One region of the Paenarthrobacter sp. JL.01a genome, then DNA from elsewhere that is predicted to be linked to it. Evidence: riboswitches for the same ligand, from Rfam matches in the RefSeq annotation. Region 1 holds a riboswitch; each other region holds the start of a gene.
What was found. Region 1 has a riboswitch for S-adenosylmethionine ahead of N5P29_RS13410 (aminotransferase class V-fold PLP-dependent enzyme). Riboswitches for the same ligand answer to the same signal wherever they lie in the genome.

Region 1 (4,961 bases):
TCGGCGGCCAGATAGGCGGCGACCAGCCCGGCGTCGAATCCTTCAACGGAGAAGTTGACCACACCGATGGTGTCCTCCGAATCGCTGAAGATCCGGTGGACCGTTACGCCGTCGATGGCCTCAAGGCCCTCGACCAGGTAGCTGCGGATGCCGGCTTCGTGAGCGTGCCAGGCGTCCTCGTCCAGGGTCGCGAGGACCTGGGTCGCTCGGGCGAGGGTCGCCGCTCCGAGGACATTGGGGGAGCCGCCTTCGTGCCTGGCCGGACCCGTGGCCCAGCTGACCGAATCCAGACGGGCCTCACGGACAGCGCCGCCACCTGCCAGGTGCGGGACGCCGGCGTCGAGCCAGTCCGGGCGACCAACAACGACTCCTGCACCGAACGGCGCGTAGAGCTTGTGGCCGGAGAACACGATGTAGTCGACATCCGCTTCTGCGATGTTGACGCGGCGGTGCGGAGCAAGTTGGGCGGCATCCACGACGATCCTCGCCCCGTACTGGTGCGCCAAGGACGCCAGCTGGGCGATGGGCAGGATCTCACCGGTGACGTTCGAGGCGCCCGTTACTGCGAGCAGGCTGACGCCGCCCTGGGCCAGTTCAGCTTCGATTTTGGCTACTGTGCCGGCCAGGGTGGACTCCGCAACGACGCTGCGGTGCGGGACTCCCTGCCAAGGCAGCAGGTTCGCGTGATGCTCAATGTCCAAGTACAGGACCTCGCCAGCGAACTGGCCGTCCTCCTGGGGAAGGCAGCCGGCCAACAGGTTCAGCGAGTCGGTGGTGTTCCGGGTGAAAATGACGGAGTCGTCGGCACGTCCACCAACAAACTCACGGACAATGTTCCGCGAATTTTCATACACCGAGGTGCTGATCTGTGAGGCGAATCCCGCCCCGCGGTGGACGCTGGCGTAGTAAGGCAGGACCTCGTTGAGGTAGGCGGAAACGATCGTCAACGCTGGGGCCGATGCACCATAGTCGAGGTTCGCATAGCGGACGTGGCCACCCTGAATCAGCGGGGCCTGCAGTTCCGCGCCCGTGACGGCAGCGAGCGGACGGGCCGCGGCAGCTGTGGGGGAGTCTTCGATGAAGGAAGGAACGATGTTTGAGTTGAACGTGACAGTGCTCATGGGACCTCACTCAAGAGGGACCCCCTCAGGGGGATCCGCGCTTGCCGCATCCGTTCCGGACCGGCCGGGTCGTCACCCGGGGCACCCCACCGCGAATGGAGGGTTGCCGGCCAGCTAACCGGGGTTTAGCGCTGGCACTCGTGACCTGTAAAAAAGGCTAAGGCACGTCCGTGAAAGGGTCCAAAGCCGGAGAGTTTTGTTAAGCCGATTGTTACGCGGGTTGAAAATTGCCCGTTCTTGCGAATAAAAAGCGGCGGCTGCTCGCAAATGGGGGGCAGCCGCCGTCGAAAATTCGATGAACCGGAGGTGGCCCGGACTCAGGCCGGGGGCTGGAGGAGATCGTCCAATCCGGGGTTCAGGCGCTTCAGGACCTCCGAGTGGAGGATCGAATTCGTGGCCAGGGCGTTGCCGCCGAACGGGCCGTCTTCGCCTTCCAGGGAGGTAAAGCGCCCCCCGGCCTCGGTGACGATGGGAACAAGAGCGGCCATGTCATAGAGATTCAGTTCGGGCTCGCAGGCGATGTCCACAGCTCCTTCGGCCACCATGCAATAGGACCAAAAGTCACCGTAGGCGCGGGTGCGCCAGAGGTCCTCGGTGAGGCCCAGGAACTCGTCCAGGTTTCCACGTTCCTTCCAGCCGGAGAGGCTGGAGTAGGACATGGAGGCGTCGGCCAGGCGGGAAACGTTGGACACCTTCAGGCGCGTTGCCGATGCCAGGGACCGGCCCATGTAGGCGCCCATGTCCTTGGCTGCCCACCACCGCTTGCCCAAGGCGGGAGCGCTGACCACGCCTACAACGGGTTCGCCTTCGTCCACCAGCGCAATCAGCGTTGCCCACACGGGAACACCCCGGACAAAGTTCTTCGTGCCGTCTATGGGGTCGATGATCCAACGTCGCGAGCCGTGACCGCTGCTGCCGAATTCTTCGCCAAGGACCGCATCACGGGGACGCGAGCGCGACAACTGACCGCGGATGGCTTCCTCAGCGGCCTTGTCCGCATCGGTGACAGGTGTGAGGTCGGGCTTGGTTTCGATCTGCAGGTCCAGGGCCTTGAAGCGATCCATGGTCTGGGCGTCGACGGAATCGGCGAGGACGTGGGCAAGGCGCAGGTCGTCGTTGTAGGTGGAAGCGGGTTGGGTCATGCCACCAAACTATCCTGAAACGCCCGCAGCAGTGGGGACGTTAAGGCATATCCCTCAGTTAACCGTGCCCAGCTCTTTGGCTTCCTTGGCCTCCAGGCGAGGGTCCGCGCCCAGGAGGCGTCGCAGGGATGCCAGACGCGCTACACCGGAAGGCCCGGCATGGCCGTCGTTGACCCAAGCATCCAATCCGCAGTTCACGGCGGTCGCGTCATGCTTGCAGCCGCGGTCACAGGTCTCGGTGCCAGGCTCGAGATCCGGGAAGGAGTGCAGTATCCGATCAGGATCCACGTGGGCCAGGCCGAAGGAGCGGATGCCGGGGGTGTCAATGATCCAGCTCCCGGAGGGCGCATCGGCCAACTTGAGGGCCAGGGCCGATGACGAAGTGTGCCGGCCCCGGCCGGTCACTGCGTTCACGCCGCCGGTGGCACGTTCAGCTCCGGTCAGGGCGTTGACCATCGTGGACTTTCCCACGCCGGAGTGGCCAAGCATGACCGTCACTTTCCCGCCCAGGTAAGAGCGGAGTTGGGACACGGCATCCCGTTCCAAACGGGCTGAGAGGCCGTCATCGGAGCGGGCGTCGATGCCGCTGGCCTCGGAATCGGCAGTACGGCTGATGATCACGGGAAAATCGAGGCTGAGGTAGTTCGCCAGCAACTCCGTGGGATCCTTGACGTCGGCCTTGGTGATCAACAGCAAGGGCTCAATGCCGGCGTCATAGGCCGCCACGAGGGCTCGGTCGATGAATCCCGTGCGCGGCTCCGGGTTGGCGGCTGCAACCACCACCACGAGCTGGTCGGCGTTGGCTACCACTACGCGTTCAATCGGATCTGTGTCGTCCGCGCTGCGGCGAAGCAGCGTCCTGCGTTCTTCCACCCTGACCAGGCGTGCCAACGTGTCGGGCGAACCGGAGACGTCGCCCACCAATGCCACAAAGTCGCCGGGAACAACAGGGTTGCGGCGAAGCTCGCGGGCGCGGGCGGCGATGACGACGCGCTCGTCGGGAGTGTCTTCATCCACGATCGCCCGGTAGCGTCCGCGGTCAACGGTGATGATGCGGCCGATGACAGCGTCGTCGTGGCTGGGGCGGTCCTTTGTCCTTGGCCTGGTGCCCTTTTTGTTCGGCCGGATCCGGACATCGGATTCATCCCAGGAACGTGCGTCGCGTCCCATGGTCAGTTGTTGTCCCCATCCGCGGTGGCGGATTCGAGCATCCGCGTCCACATATCGGGGAACTCGGGCATGGTTTTGGACGTGGTGGCGATGTCCTCCACCTCAACGCCTTCGACGGCGAGTCCCAGGATGGCGCCGGCGGTTGCCATCCGGTGGTCGGCGTAGCTGTGCACCACCCCGCCATGAAGGGCCGCAGGGCGGATTACCAAGCCATCGGCAGTCTCCTCGGCGTCTCCGCCAAGCCGGTTGATCTCGGTGACCAGCGCGGCGAGGCGGTCGGTTTCGTGGCCGCGCAGGTGGGCAATGCCGGTCAACCGCGAGGGGCTTTCGGCCAAGGCGCACAAGGCGGCGACCGTGGGTGCAAGTTCGCTGGTTTCGTCGAAGTCGGCGCCCTGGATGGATGCTCCGCCGGTCACGGTCAAGGTTCCCTCATGCAGGCTCACCGTGGCCCCCATGGCTGCCAGGATGGTGCGCCACATATCGCCCACCTGGGTGGTGCCGGCGGGCCAGTTCGGGATCCGGACTGTGCCGCGGGTGGCCAGGGCTGCCGCCAGGAACGGCCCTGCATTGGACAGGTCCTGCTCGATCCGCCGGTCGAAAGCGTTGATGGTGCCGGGAGCTACGCGCCAGTGGTTCGGCACTGAATCATCAACAGTGACCCCGACGCTCCGGAGGACCTCAACGGTCATCGTGATGTGGTCGAGGCTGGGAACGGGTTTGCCGACGTGCTCCAAGTGGAGGCCCTCAGTAAAGCGCGCGCCCACCAACAGCAAGGCGGAAACGAACTGTGAGGAAGCGCTGGCATCGATGACGAGGTGCCCGCCCCGCACCTCGCCGGTGCCTTCGACCTTGAAGGGAAGGGCCGACGGCGTCCTGCCGCCTTCCGCTGCAACCGGTACTCCCAAAGCGATCAGTGCCTCGATGATGGTCCCCATTGGACGGTTGCGTGCATGGGGGTCGCCGTCGAAAATGGTTGCTCCGCTGCGCAACGCAGCCAGCGGGGGCACGAACCTCATCACGGTCCCGGCCAAACCGCAGTCGATGGCGGTTTCATCGCTGGAGGCTGTGGGATCCAGGGGAGTGATTTCCAGGTCGGGTCCGTAGTCGCCGTCACCGGGAACCTCTGTGACCGTAGCCCCCAATTGCCGAAGGGCCCGGATCATCAGCGCAGAATCGCGCGAATGCAGGGGAGCCCGGAGACGCGAGGGACCATCCGCCAAAGCTGCCAACACGAGGAACCGGTTGGTCAGCGATTTTGAACCGGGGACAGTCACTGTGGCATCGACTGGCCCTTTGGCATAAGGAGCCGGCCACAGCGGAAGGTCGGCGGCTTTGCCTGTTGCGGTATTGGCGGAGGTGGTTCCTGTCATGCTTCCTTATGCTCCAACTGCGTTGTCTACGGCCTTGCGCACCGCTTTATCTGCCTTCTTGATCTGCTTGCCGGTCACCTTGCGGGCATCGGCTGCCAGGTGCTCTGCCCGCCAGGCGATGCTTGGCCGCCCTTCAGTGTCCACCGATGCCAGCAGCA
Region 2 (4,961 bases), 1.7 Mb from region 1:
TCAATGGTGAGGCGTTGTGCTTGCCGGGCTGCGCGGATTCTGGAACCGATGGCAACGGGAACATTGCTCGGTTCAACGGGTAGAGCCTTCATTCACGAACCTTTCAGGCCTGTCATGTGGCCCTGTCATTGGAGCAATAGTAGCCGGGAGGCACGTAAACAAGGCCACTGCGGACGTAACCATGTTCAAAGGATCTTGACTGTTACTCCGATCACAACATATCCTCATAGGCAACAAGTGTTGTCTGTGAGGCACACAACACGTTCCCCAGCTTCAAACACAATCTCCAACCGTCAGCACGGAGACTTCGACGCCCTGCAGGAGTATCGTCGAAAACCCCAACCTCCGTGCATCAGCTCCAAGGACCGTTCATGGAATCTTCGGCTATTAACATCGCAATCGTGGTGGTGTACCTGCTCGCCATGCTGGCGTTCGGCTGGTGGGGCAAGTCCCGCACCAAGAACAACAGCGACTTCCTGGTGGCCGGCCGCCGCCTGGGCCCCTTCCTTTACACCGGCACCATGGCCGCGGTTGTCCTCGGTGGCGCATCCACCGTTGGCGGCGTGGGCCTCGGTTACAAGTTCGGCATCTCCGGCATGTGGCTCGTGGTCGCCATCGGCTCCGGCGTCCTGCTCCTTAGCCTCCTGTTCGCCGGCACCATCCAGCGGTTGAAGATCTACACGGTCTCCCAAATGCTGAGCCTGCGCTACGGCAGCAAAGCCACGCAGACCTCCGGCATCGTGATGCTCGCCTACACCCTCATGTTGTGCGCCACCTCCACCGGCGCCTACGCCACCATCTTCGTGGTGCTCTTCGGCTGGGAACGCTGGCTGGCAATCGCCGTCGGCGGCGCCATCGTGCTGGTCTACTCCACCATCGGTGGCATGTGGTCCATCACCCTGGCCGACCAGGTGCAGTTCCTCATCAAGACCGTCGGCATCTTCTTCCTTATGCTTCCGTTCGCCTTGAACGCTGCCGGTGGAATGGACGGCATCCGTTCACGCCTGGAGGACAGCTTCTTCCAGATCGATGGCATCGGTACCCAAACGATCATCACGTACTTCGTCGTTTACACACTGGGCCTCCTGATCGGCCAGGACATCTGGCAGCGCGTCTTCACTGCCAAGACCGCGAAAGTTGCCCGCTGGGGCGGCGCCACCGCAGGCGTCTACTGCATCCTCTACGGCATCGCCGGCGCATTGATCGGTCTGGCAGCCCGCGTTGCACTGCCCAACATCGACGTAGCCAACCTCGGCAAGGACGTCGTCTACGCAGAGGTCGCTACCCATATCCTGCCCGTCGGCATCGGTGGCCTGGTCATGGCAGCAGCTGTCGCGGCCATGATGTCCACCGCCTCCGGCGCCCTGATCGCCGCCGCAACGGTGGCTCGCGCCGACGTCGTGCCTTTCGTCGCCAGCTGGTTCGGCAAGACCATCAACACCGATGACACCGAGAACCCCGAGCACGACGTCAAGGCAAACCGCTACTGGGTCCTGGGCCTCGGCGTGCTGGCAGTGCTGATTTCCATGGCCGCGCAGGATGTTGTGGTCGCCCTGACCATCGCCTACGACATTCTGGTCGGCGGCCTCCTGGTTGCCATCCTCGGTGGCCTGGTGTGGAAGCGCGGCACCGGTATCGCAGCTGCGTGGTCCATGGCGGTCGGTTCCGTGCTGACCTTGGCATTGCTCATCATGTACGCAGTTGGCGTCATCCCCAGCGAAGACGGCGTCTACGCGAACGAGCCCATCTACTGGGGCCTTGGCGCCTCGCTGGTGGTCTACGTCGTGGTCTCCCTGCTGACCCCGCCCACGGACGCAGCTGTCCGCGAGGCCTGGGACAAGCGCGTCGCCGGAGCCATCCCGGAGGAACTGTCGCCGGAAGTACACCCGGTAGGCAGCAACAGCTAAGCAGGCAATATCCGACGGCGGTGCCGCCCCTTCGCGGGGCAGCGCCGCCGTTTTGCGTTCCCGCCCCAAAGAGCGCAGGGCGGGCCTCACAACGGGGGGAGGTGCGGTAGGGTTGTCCCAGCTTCAAGAGATGTGGCGCCAAGCTCCGACTGGCCATGCACCAACCCCATGTTCACGGGTGGTTCGGATGAGGAAGCGGCCCGACCCGGACCTGAGACAACCGAGCGGGCAAGAGCACTCTCCACAGGAGCAGCCCCGTGCCGTATCACGAGCCGAGCCACAGCCAGCCGAGCCACAACGAGCCGATCCACGGCGAACTGAGCCACGCCCGCAGCGCCCCCGCCGCAACCGCAACCGTCAAGGTGATCCCCGCCGTCGACCTTTACCTTGGCACGGTGACCATACCGACCCGGAACCGGACCCTCTGTTTCCTGTGTACACAAACGGCGCAGATCGCCGAGGCGCTGGCGCGGGCGGTCCGGCCCTCCACGTGGTGTGGGGCTTCGGGAACGCTGACGGTCACCGTAGCCGCGGCAGGCCAGCGGGAGGGCCGGCCATGTACCTTCATTCTCAGCCGGGAAACCGCCTAAATCTCCTCGTCCTCCTCGCGGAAGTCCTCGGTCTCGTCAATCGGAACCACCCGCTCGTCGTCCTCGGGGGCGTCCACTTCCTCCACCCACGGCTCGTCTACTTCCTGGTCTTCGGCGTAGTCGTAAGCCGGGTCCGACTCGATGGTTGTTCGTTCCGGATAGTTGGAATGTGATTCGGTGGTGTTCATGCTGCTACCTCCGTCCCGTGGGCTGCCTGCAGGAGCCCGGTGGCCAATTGCGCGTTGATAAAAAACCCGCCCCTGTCCTTCCATCTGAGCACCAGGGCAAGCATGGGTCAAGGCCCGGAAAAGGGATCGCGCAACGCCCCGAATTACGGTGCACCGAACATTCCAACTAAGGAATACCGGCCAAAAATCCCCGCCGATAAGCGGTAGTGTGGGGCGTGCAATGGGGCCGCAACTACCCCACCAAGCACAGGAGATAAAGTGCAGATGCACCAGGAATCCCAGAGTTCGTCGAGCCCCGCTCCGGACCCCACCCCCGAATCACCGGAAACCCAAGGCACCGCCACACCGTCGGCGTCGGACATCCGGCGCTGGCGGCAATACCTGGCCGATGAGCGGGCGGAAGCCGCCGTTTACCGCGAACTTGCCCAGCGGCGTGACGGCGAAGAACGCCAGATCCTGCTGGCCCTGGCCGAGGCCGAGGGCCGGCATGAGGCCCACTGGCTCAAACTCCTCGGAGACCAGGCCGGGATGCCCAAAGCGGCGTCGGCCCGCAGCCAGTTCCTGGGTTTCCTGGCCCGGAACTTTGGATCCGTGTTCGTCCTTGCCCTGGCACAGCGTGCAGAGGGCCGCTCCCCGTACGGCACCGAGCCCGCGGCGACGCCGGCGATGGTGGCCGACGAGCAGATCCATGAGGAAGTCGTCCGCGGCTTGGCCACCCGGGGCCGCAACAGGCTTTCGGGCACCTTCCGCGCTGCGGTCTTCGGCGCCAACGATGGCCTGGTGAGCAACCTCTCGCTGGTGATGGGCATGGCCGCCACCGGGGTGTCCAGCTCAGTGGTGCTCATGAGCGGCGTGGCCGGACTCCTGGCAGGCGCCCTGTCCATGGGCGCCGGCGAATACGTTTCCGTCCGCTCTCAACGCGAACTGCTCAACGCCACGCTCCCCACCCAGGCGACGCTCACCGCAGCCCCGTCGTTGGACATCGACCACAACGAACTGGTCCTGGTCTACCTGGCACGTGGCATGACCCGGGAGGCCGCCGAACACCGGGCAGCCGAGCGCATGGGACTGTTCAGCTGCGACTGCGATCCCAGCCTTTCGCTCCAACCCGAAAAACCGGTCACCGACGAGCACGAATCCGTGGGTTCGGCCTGGGGCGCGGCGATGTCCAGCTTCTGCTTCTTCGCCTCCGGCGCCATCGTGCCCATCCTTCCGTTCATCTTCGGCATGACGGGCATGGCCGCCCTCCTGGTGGCCGGTGTCCTGGTGGGAGTCGCGCTGTTGGCCACTGGCGCCGTCGTCGGATTGCTGTCCGGAACGTCACCACTCAGCCGCGGCCTGCGGCAGCTGGCCATCGGGCTCGGAGCAGCAGCTGCCACCTACGGCCTCGGATTGCTGTTCGGCGCCGCGATCGTTTGAGTTTGGACGGCTCCGCCGCCAGACCGTAATGTTGGTTCGTCCTCCGCGCTGCCCCGCGTGACCAAGGGCATGAGGAATGGAGAACCGTGGACGCGGAGCGGGAAACAACGCATGTGCCAAGGCACCGGCGCACGGGTACAGCAGGGCGTGTTCTCCGCGTCCTGCTGATGGCCGTGGTTGCCGCGCTGGCAGCGGTCCTGGTCACTGGATTCCTGAACGGCGATCCCCGCATCACCGCACTGTTCCCCGGCGTCAACGTCCCGGGCAGCCCCCAGATCGGGAAGCCCCAGCCCACCGCGGCGCGCGTCCCGGATGCGCCGCCGCCCGGGCTTGAGGAAGCGGACGCCCCGCTGGCCTCGCCAACAGCGCCCGGTACGACGAACGATTCGTACAAGTTCCTGGCGACCAACGACGACGGCACCCCCGTTGGCTACTCGCCGTGCCGGCCGCTGCACTACGTGGTGAACAACGCCACCGCACCCCAGGGAACCGACGCACTGCTTGCCACGGCGATCGCCAACATCTCCGCGGCCTCGGGCATCCAGTTCGTCAGTGATGGAACTACCGATGAACTGCCCGCAGACAAGCGCGAGCCCTACCAGCCAAACCGCTACGGCGACCGGTGGGCTCCCCTGCTGATTTCCTGGACCACTCCCGAGGCAGCGCCTGCGCTGGAAGGCAAGGTCATCGGCACCGGCGGCAGCACCATGTATTCCCTGGACAAGGGTCCCAAGAGTTGGGTCACAGGGAGCCTGGAACTCGACACCCCGCAGATCGCCGATTTGCTCTCGGAGCAGGGGGGCGCGGACTACGTCCTGGCCGTCATGCAGCACGAACTGGGACACGTCATGGGCCTG
Region 3 (4,961 bases), 1.0 Mb from region 1:
TCAGGGCCGACGCCGAGCTGTGGTTCACGCGCAGCCCGATGGTCTCAAGGCCCTTGGTGAGCACCCAGGCATTGAAGGAGGACAGCGAGGGGCCGGTGTGGCGCATGAGCTGCTTGACCGGGCCGTCGATGTATTCCTTGGTGCCCAGGATGGCACCACCCATGACGCGTCCCTGGCCATCGATGTGCTTGGTTCCCGAGTAGACAATCACGTCGGCGCCAAGGTCACCGCAACGCTGCAGCAGGGGAGTGGCAAAGACATTGTCGACGACGACGGTCGCCCCGGCGGCATGCGCCAGTTCGCTGACGGCCGCGATGTCGACGATCTCCTGCATCGGGTTGGACGGCGATTCGAAGAAGACGGCGGTGGTCGGCTCGGAGAGGGCCTCGCGCCACTGCTCCAGGTCCGGTCCGTCGACAAAGACGGTCTCCACGCCCCAGCGCGGCAGGATTTCGTTAAGGATCACGAAGCACGAACCAAAGAGGGAACGGGCGGCAACCACGCGGTCTCCGGCAGCCAGCAGGGCACCCAAGGCGGTGAACACAGCGGACATGCCGGACGCCGTCGCAAAGCACGCCTCGGTTCCTTCAAGCAGACGGAGCCGCTCCTGGAAGGTGGCCACGCTCGGGTTGCCGTAGCGGGAGTAGACGAAGCGTTCGTCCTCGCCGGTGAAAGCGCGTTCGGCGGCGGCAGCGGATTCGTACACGAAGCCGGAGTTGAGGAAAACGGGCTCGGCCGTTTCCTGGAAGTTGGTACGGTCAAGTCCACCGCGGACGGCCTGGGTGTCAGGGCTCCAGCCGGCGGCGTCAGGATTGAATGTCACTTTTAGTCGTTCCCCAAGTTGGTAGGCAGGCCGCGGTTCTTCCAGCCGTTTACAGTGCGTTCGCCGTAACGGTCCGGCTCACCCTCAAAGCCTTCCAGCACGTTGTAGGCGGTGAATCCGGCCTGCGTGGCGGCGATGGCGGCGGCGATTGAGCGCTGGCCCGACCGGCAGAGGAACACCAGCTCCACGCCGTCGGCTTCGGGAGCCTGCTGCTGCAGCTCCTCGATGAAACGGGAGTTCGGGATGCCACCGGCGAGGTTCCACTGGATGAACAGGGGATCGTTCTCGGTGGCCTTGGTGTCGGGGATGCCGATATGGGCCCATTCGCCCTCAGTGCGGACATCCACCAGGATGGCGCCTTGTTCAAGTTTGGCCCACGCGTCGTGCGGGGTCAGGTCACCTGCGTAGCTCATGCGTGGCCCTCGAATGATTCTTCGTAGTTTTCCAACTCGTCCACGGCGCTTGCTACTGCGGCGTCGGAACTGGCGACGGCGGCAGGCAGGATCACGGCCTGGGCGACGATCACGTCGGTGCCGTTGAAGGTTGCTGCGGGATTGCCGTGCAGGACGTAGCCCTCGGCCAGGGCATTGCTGATGCGTTCGCAGAATTCACGGGTGTCGGGACCGGTGATCAGGCGATACGCGAGTTTTTCTTCAGTGGGTTCAGGCATTCGTGGTGCTCCTCAGTCACGCTTGCAGTTCGAAGTGTCGAATAAGCCGAGTAGTCACCTGAGGCACCCCGCCGCGGGAGAGGGTTGCCGACCAGCAAGTCAGGGCTTAACGCTGGTGCTCATTACTCAAGAAGAACGTAACATCCAAGGCGCCTTCGCCGCATTCGGGGAGAGCGCCGCCGTCGTCATGTTGCGTAATCGGTCCCTGGGCGGGCCGCTGAAGACAGGCCCCAAATGTGACCTCCCGGGAGCATAATTGACGCAGTACGACCCCCTGTAACTTCGTGTGAAATCAGGTCGCGGTGAGCGGACAGAGCAGTTCTACACTCAAGCCCATGCTTCATTTTGGATGGTTCGTGGGCCACGGATTCGGGGTCCAAGGTTGGGGGACTCCCGGCTACAGCCTGGGCTATGACTGGAAGAAGCCCGCCCTCTACCAGGAGGCTGTCCGGGCCTTTGAGCGGTCCGGGCTGGACCTGTTCATCATCGAGGATTCCCTGACCGTCCCCGACACCTATGGTGGCACAGCCGAGGTTTCCCTGGCCCATGCCTCCTTTGCGCCCAAGCACGATCCCCTGGCGCTTGTCCCGTATCTGCTTTCCGCCACCGAACACCTCGGAATTGTGCCGACCGTCAGCGCCTCTTTCTACCCTCCCTTCACGGCGGCCCGGCTGCTGGCAACGTTGCAGCACTTCTCAGAGGGGCAGCTCGGGTGGAACGTGGTCACTTCGGGCAGCGACCTCGCAGCACAGAACTACGGCCTGGACCAGCAGATCGAACACGACCTCCGGTATGAGAAGGCGGAGGAATTCGTCGACGTCGTCAGGCGGCTTTGGCGGAGTTGGGAACCTGGCGCCGTGCTTGAGGATGTGGACGCCGGGAGGTTCGCCGACCACACCAAGGTCCACCCCATCAACCATCAAGGCGAGTTCTTCAAAGTCCGGGGTCCGTTGAACACAGCCCCTTTGCCCGAGGAACCTGTCCTGGTTCAGGCTGGGGCTTCGCCGCGAGGCAAGGCGTTCGCCGGCGGCCACGCGGATGTTGCCATTGCGTTGGCCCGCGGGGTTGAGGGTATGAAGTCATACCGCGATTCCATCCGCGCCGAGGCCGCGAAGGCCGGCAGGAACCCCGACGATGTGAAGGTACTTTTCGTGCTGAAGCCCACCGTGGTGGGCTCCACCGCGGAGGCAGAGGAACTGCGGGCCCAGCGTCGGGAGCTGACGCAGCGCGACATCGACAGCCAGCTCAACTCCATCTCCTACCTTTCCGTGATCGACTTCAAGCAGTTCGACCTGGATCAGCCCCTCCCCGAGCTCACCACCAACAGCAACCAAGGCACGCTGGAGCATTTCGCCAAGGCTGCCCCTCCCGGGTCCACGTTGCGCGAGATCCTCCAGGCACGTAGCGGCGGTGCGGGGGACTCGATCATCGGCACGGTCGGTGAAATCGCCGACTACCTGGAGGAAACCGGCTCGGCTGTGGGCGGCGACGGGTTCCTGTTCTCCGGTTTCGTGGATCCGGTTACAGTCCATGGAGTTCTGGACAAACTCACGCCTGAACTGCGGCGGCGCGGCCTGTTGAGGACAAGTTACGGCAACGGCGGTTTCCGGCAGAATCTCTTGGATTTCTAGTGGGGACCTTCAGCATCGGAACCGGGACAGTTTCCGCGCTGCTTGTGGCGGAGGCGGCTGCTGATCCGACGTTTCACGTGGAACTCAACCAAGATGCGTTGAATTTGCTCCGGCGATCCCGGGAAGTCGTGGAAGAGACTGCCGCGTCCGGCCAGCGGGTTTACGGCCTGAACACCTTGCTCGGATCCGGTCGGGACACCGACGTGGAGGAGAAGTCGCTGCTGGCTTATCAAGTACAGGTGGTCCGGTATCACAACAGTGGGGTTGGCCCGTACTTGGACCGGGCTGCCGCCCGCTCAGTGATCCTTGCCCGCCTCATAGGCTTCAGTCGGGGCGGCTCCGGCGTCCGTCCCGAAACCGCGGCCTTCTATGCTGAACTGCTCAACCGCGGCGTCTTTCCTGCCATCCCGGGCGAGGGCTCGGTGGGCTCGTCCGACCTGACCCAACTGGCCGCCGTCGCCGCTGTTGCCTTGGGGGAGGGCGAAGCCTTCGACGCCTCCGGCCTGCTGGTCCCGGGTGCCAAGGCCCTCGCCGACGCCGGGCTTCAACCGCTCCAGCCCGCTGCCGGTGAGGCACTGGCCTTAGTGAGCGCCAACGCCTACTCCGTTGGCGCAGGCGCCCTCGCCTTGGTGCGCCTGCGGCACCTGGCCCGCCTGGCCGACGTCGCACTTTCACTCTCGCTGGAGACCATTGCAAGGTACGACGGCGGCGGGAACCTCACTCCCTTTTCGCCGGCCATCCAGGCGGCCAAGGCAGTGGACGGGCAGGGCGATTCGGCTGCCGCTGTTCGCCGGCTGTTGAGCGGGGGATGGCTGGAGGATGTCCGGCCCGACGTGTCGGTGCAGGACGCGTTGTCGTTCCGTGCCGCGCCGCAGACCCACGGTGCCTTCCGGAACGTGGTGTCGCAGCTCCGTTCGGCCCTGGAGGTGGAACTGAACGGCCGGGGCGACAACCCATTGGTGGATGTGGGGTCCGGTGCGATGGTGTCCGGCGGGAACTTCCAACCGATGCAGCTGGCCTTGTCCTTTGAAGGGCTGCGGCTGGCCTTGGCGCATGTGGGGATTTCCAGCGAACGACGTATTGCCAAGCTGTATCCACCGCAACGGGCCATCAGGGCACGACACCTGGCAGCGGCATCCTCCGAACCAGGATCGGCGTCGGCTTTAATCCAGGAGGAACTGCCCGGGCTGCTCTGGTATTCCGCTGCGGGACTGTTGGCCGAGCTCAAATTCCTGGCAGCCCCGGCGACCCTTGGCGCCCCCACACTTTCGGCCGACGTCGAGGACCACTCCACCTTGGCGCCACTGGCCCTGCAGCAACTGGAGAAGTCCATTGATGCGGCGGAGAAGCTCCTCGCGATCGAGGCCCTGACGGCGTCGTACCTTTTGCTCGAAGCGGAAGCGGCGCAGCCTCTGGGAAACGGGACAGGGCTGGTGGTTGGCAGGCTGGCCGACGTGCTGGCAGACCGGCCGTCGGCGCCAGAGCTGGTGGAGCGGGCTCGGACAATCCTGCGGGAAGCCGTGGACCAACTATTTCCTGAAACTGAGGAGGAGACGCCATGAGTACGGCAACCCGCAAACATGGGCTGCAGACCATGCCCGCGGCTCTTGATGGGCTCGATGCGTCGGTTTTGGACAAGGTTGGCAACACTCCGCTGGTGAAGTTGGAGGCGCTCAGCCGCGGGCTGGGCAGTTCCATTCATATCAAGCTGGAGTCCGAGAACCCGGGCGGCTCCATCAAGGACCGGACGGCATTGAGTATGGTGCGGGCGGCTGAGCGTTCGGGGGAGCTGCAGCCCGGTGCCACGATCGTTGAGAGCACGTCCGGCAATACCGGT

Region 2: it holds a riboswitch for S-adenosylmethionine, as region 1 does, so the genes downstream of both, N5P29_RS05420 (hypothetical protein) here and N5P29_RS13410 (aminotransferase class V-fold PLP-dependent enzyme) in region 1, are expected to answer to the same signal.
Region 3: it holds a riboswitch for S-adenosylmethionine, as region 1 does, so the genes downstream of both, N5P29_RS18365 (DUF1737 domain-containing protein) here and N5P29_RS13410 (aminotransferase class V-fold PLP-dependent enzyme) in region 1, are expected to answer to the same signal.

What each region holds. Positions count from the first base shown of each region.
Region 1 covers NZ_CP104877.1:2,845,371-2,850,331, reverse strand. Annotated here, with positions in the region: gene N5P29_RS13410 (aminotransferase class V-fold PLP-dependent enzyme) at 1-1,121, opposite strand, end outside; SAM riboswitch class IV at 1,154-1,267, opposite strand; gene hisN (histidinol-phosphatase) at 1,439-2,263, opposite strand; gene N5P29_RS13400 (ribosome small subunit-dependent GTPase A) at 2,318-3,433, opposite strand; gene aroA (3-phosphoshikimate 1-carboxyvinyltransferase) at 3,436-4,803, opposite strand; gene N5P29_RS13390 (DoxX family membrane protein) at 4,810-4,961, opposite strand, start outside.
Region 2 covers NZ_CP104877.1:1,103,947-1,108,907, reverse strand. Annotated here, with positions in the region: gene N5P29_RS05430 (helix-turn-helix domain-containing protein) at 1-92, opposite strand, end outside; gene N5P29_RS05425 (sodium:solute symporter family protein) at 372-1,907, shown strand; SAM riboswitch class IV at 2,029-2,148, shown strand; gene N5P29_RS05420 (hypothetical protein) at 2,165-2,497, shown strand; gene N5P29_RS05415 (hypothetical protein) at 2,494-2,685, opposite strand; gene N5P29_RS05410 (VIT1/CCC1 transporter family protein) at 2,950-4,104, shown strand; gene N5P29_RS05405 (matrixin family metalloprotease) at 4,191-4,961, shown strand, end outside.
Region 3 covers NZ_CP104877.1:3,870,724-3,875,684, reverse strand. Annotated here, with positions in the region: gene N5P29_RS18375 (O-succinylhomoserine sulfhydrylase) at 1-823, opposite strand, end outside; gene N5P29_RS18370 (rhodanese-like domain-containing protein) at 826-1,236, opposite strand; gene N5P29_RS18365 (DUF1737 domain-containing protein) at 1,233-1,493, opposite strand; SAM riboswitch class IV at 1,507-1,620, opposite strand; gene N5P29_RS18360 (NtaA/DmoA family FMN-dependent monooxygenase) at 1,796-3,124, shown strand; gene N5P29_RS18355 (aromatic amino acid ammonia-lyase) at 3,124-4,686, shown strand; gene N5P29_RS18350 (PLP-dependent cysteine synthase family protein) at 4,683-4,961, shown strand, end outside.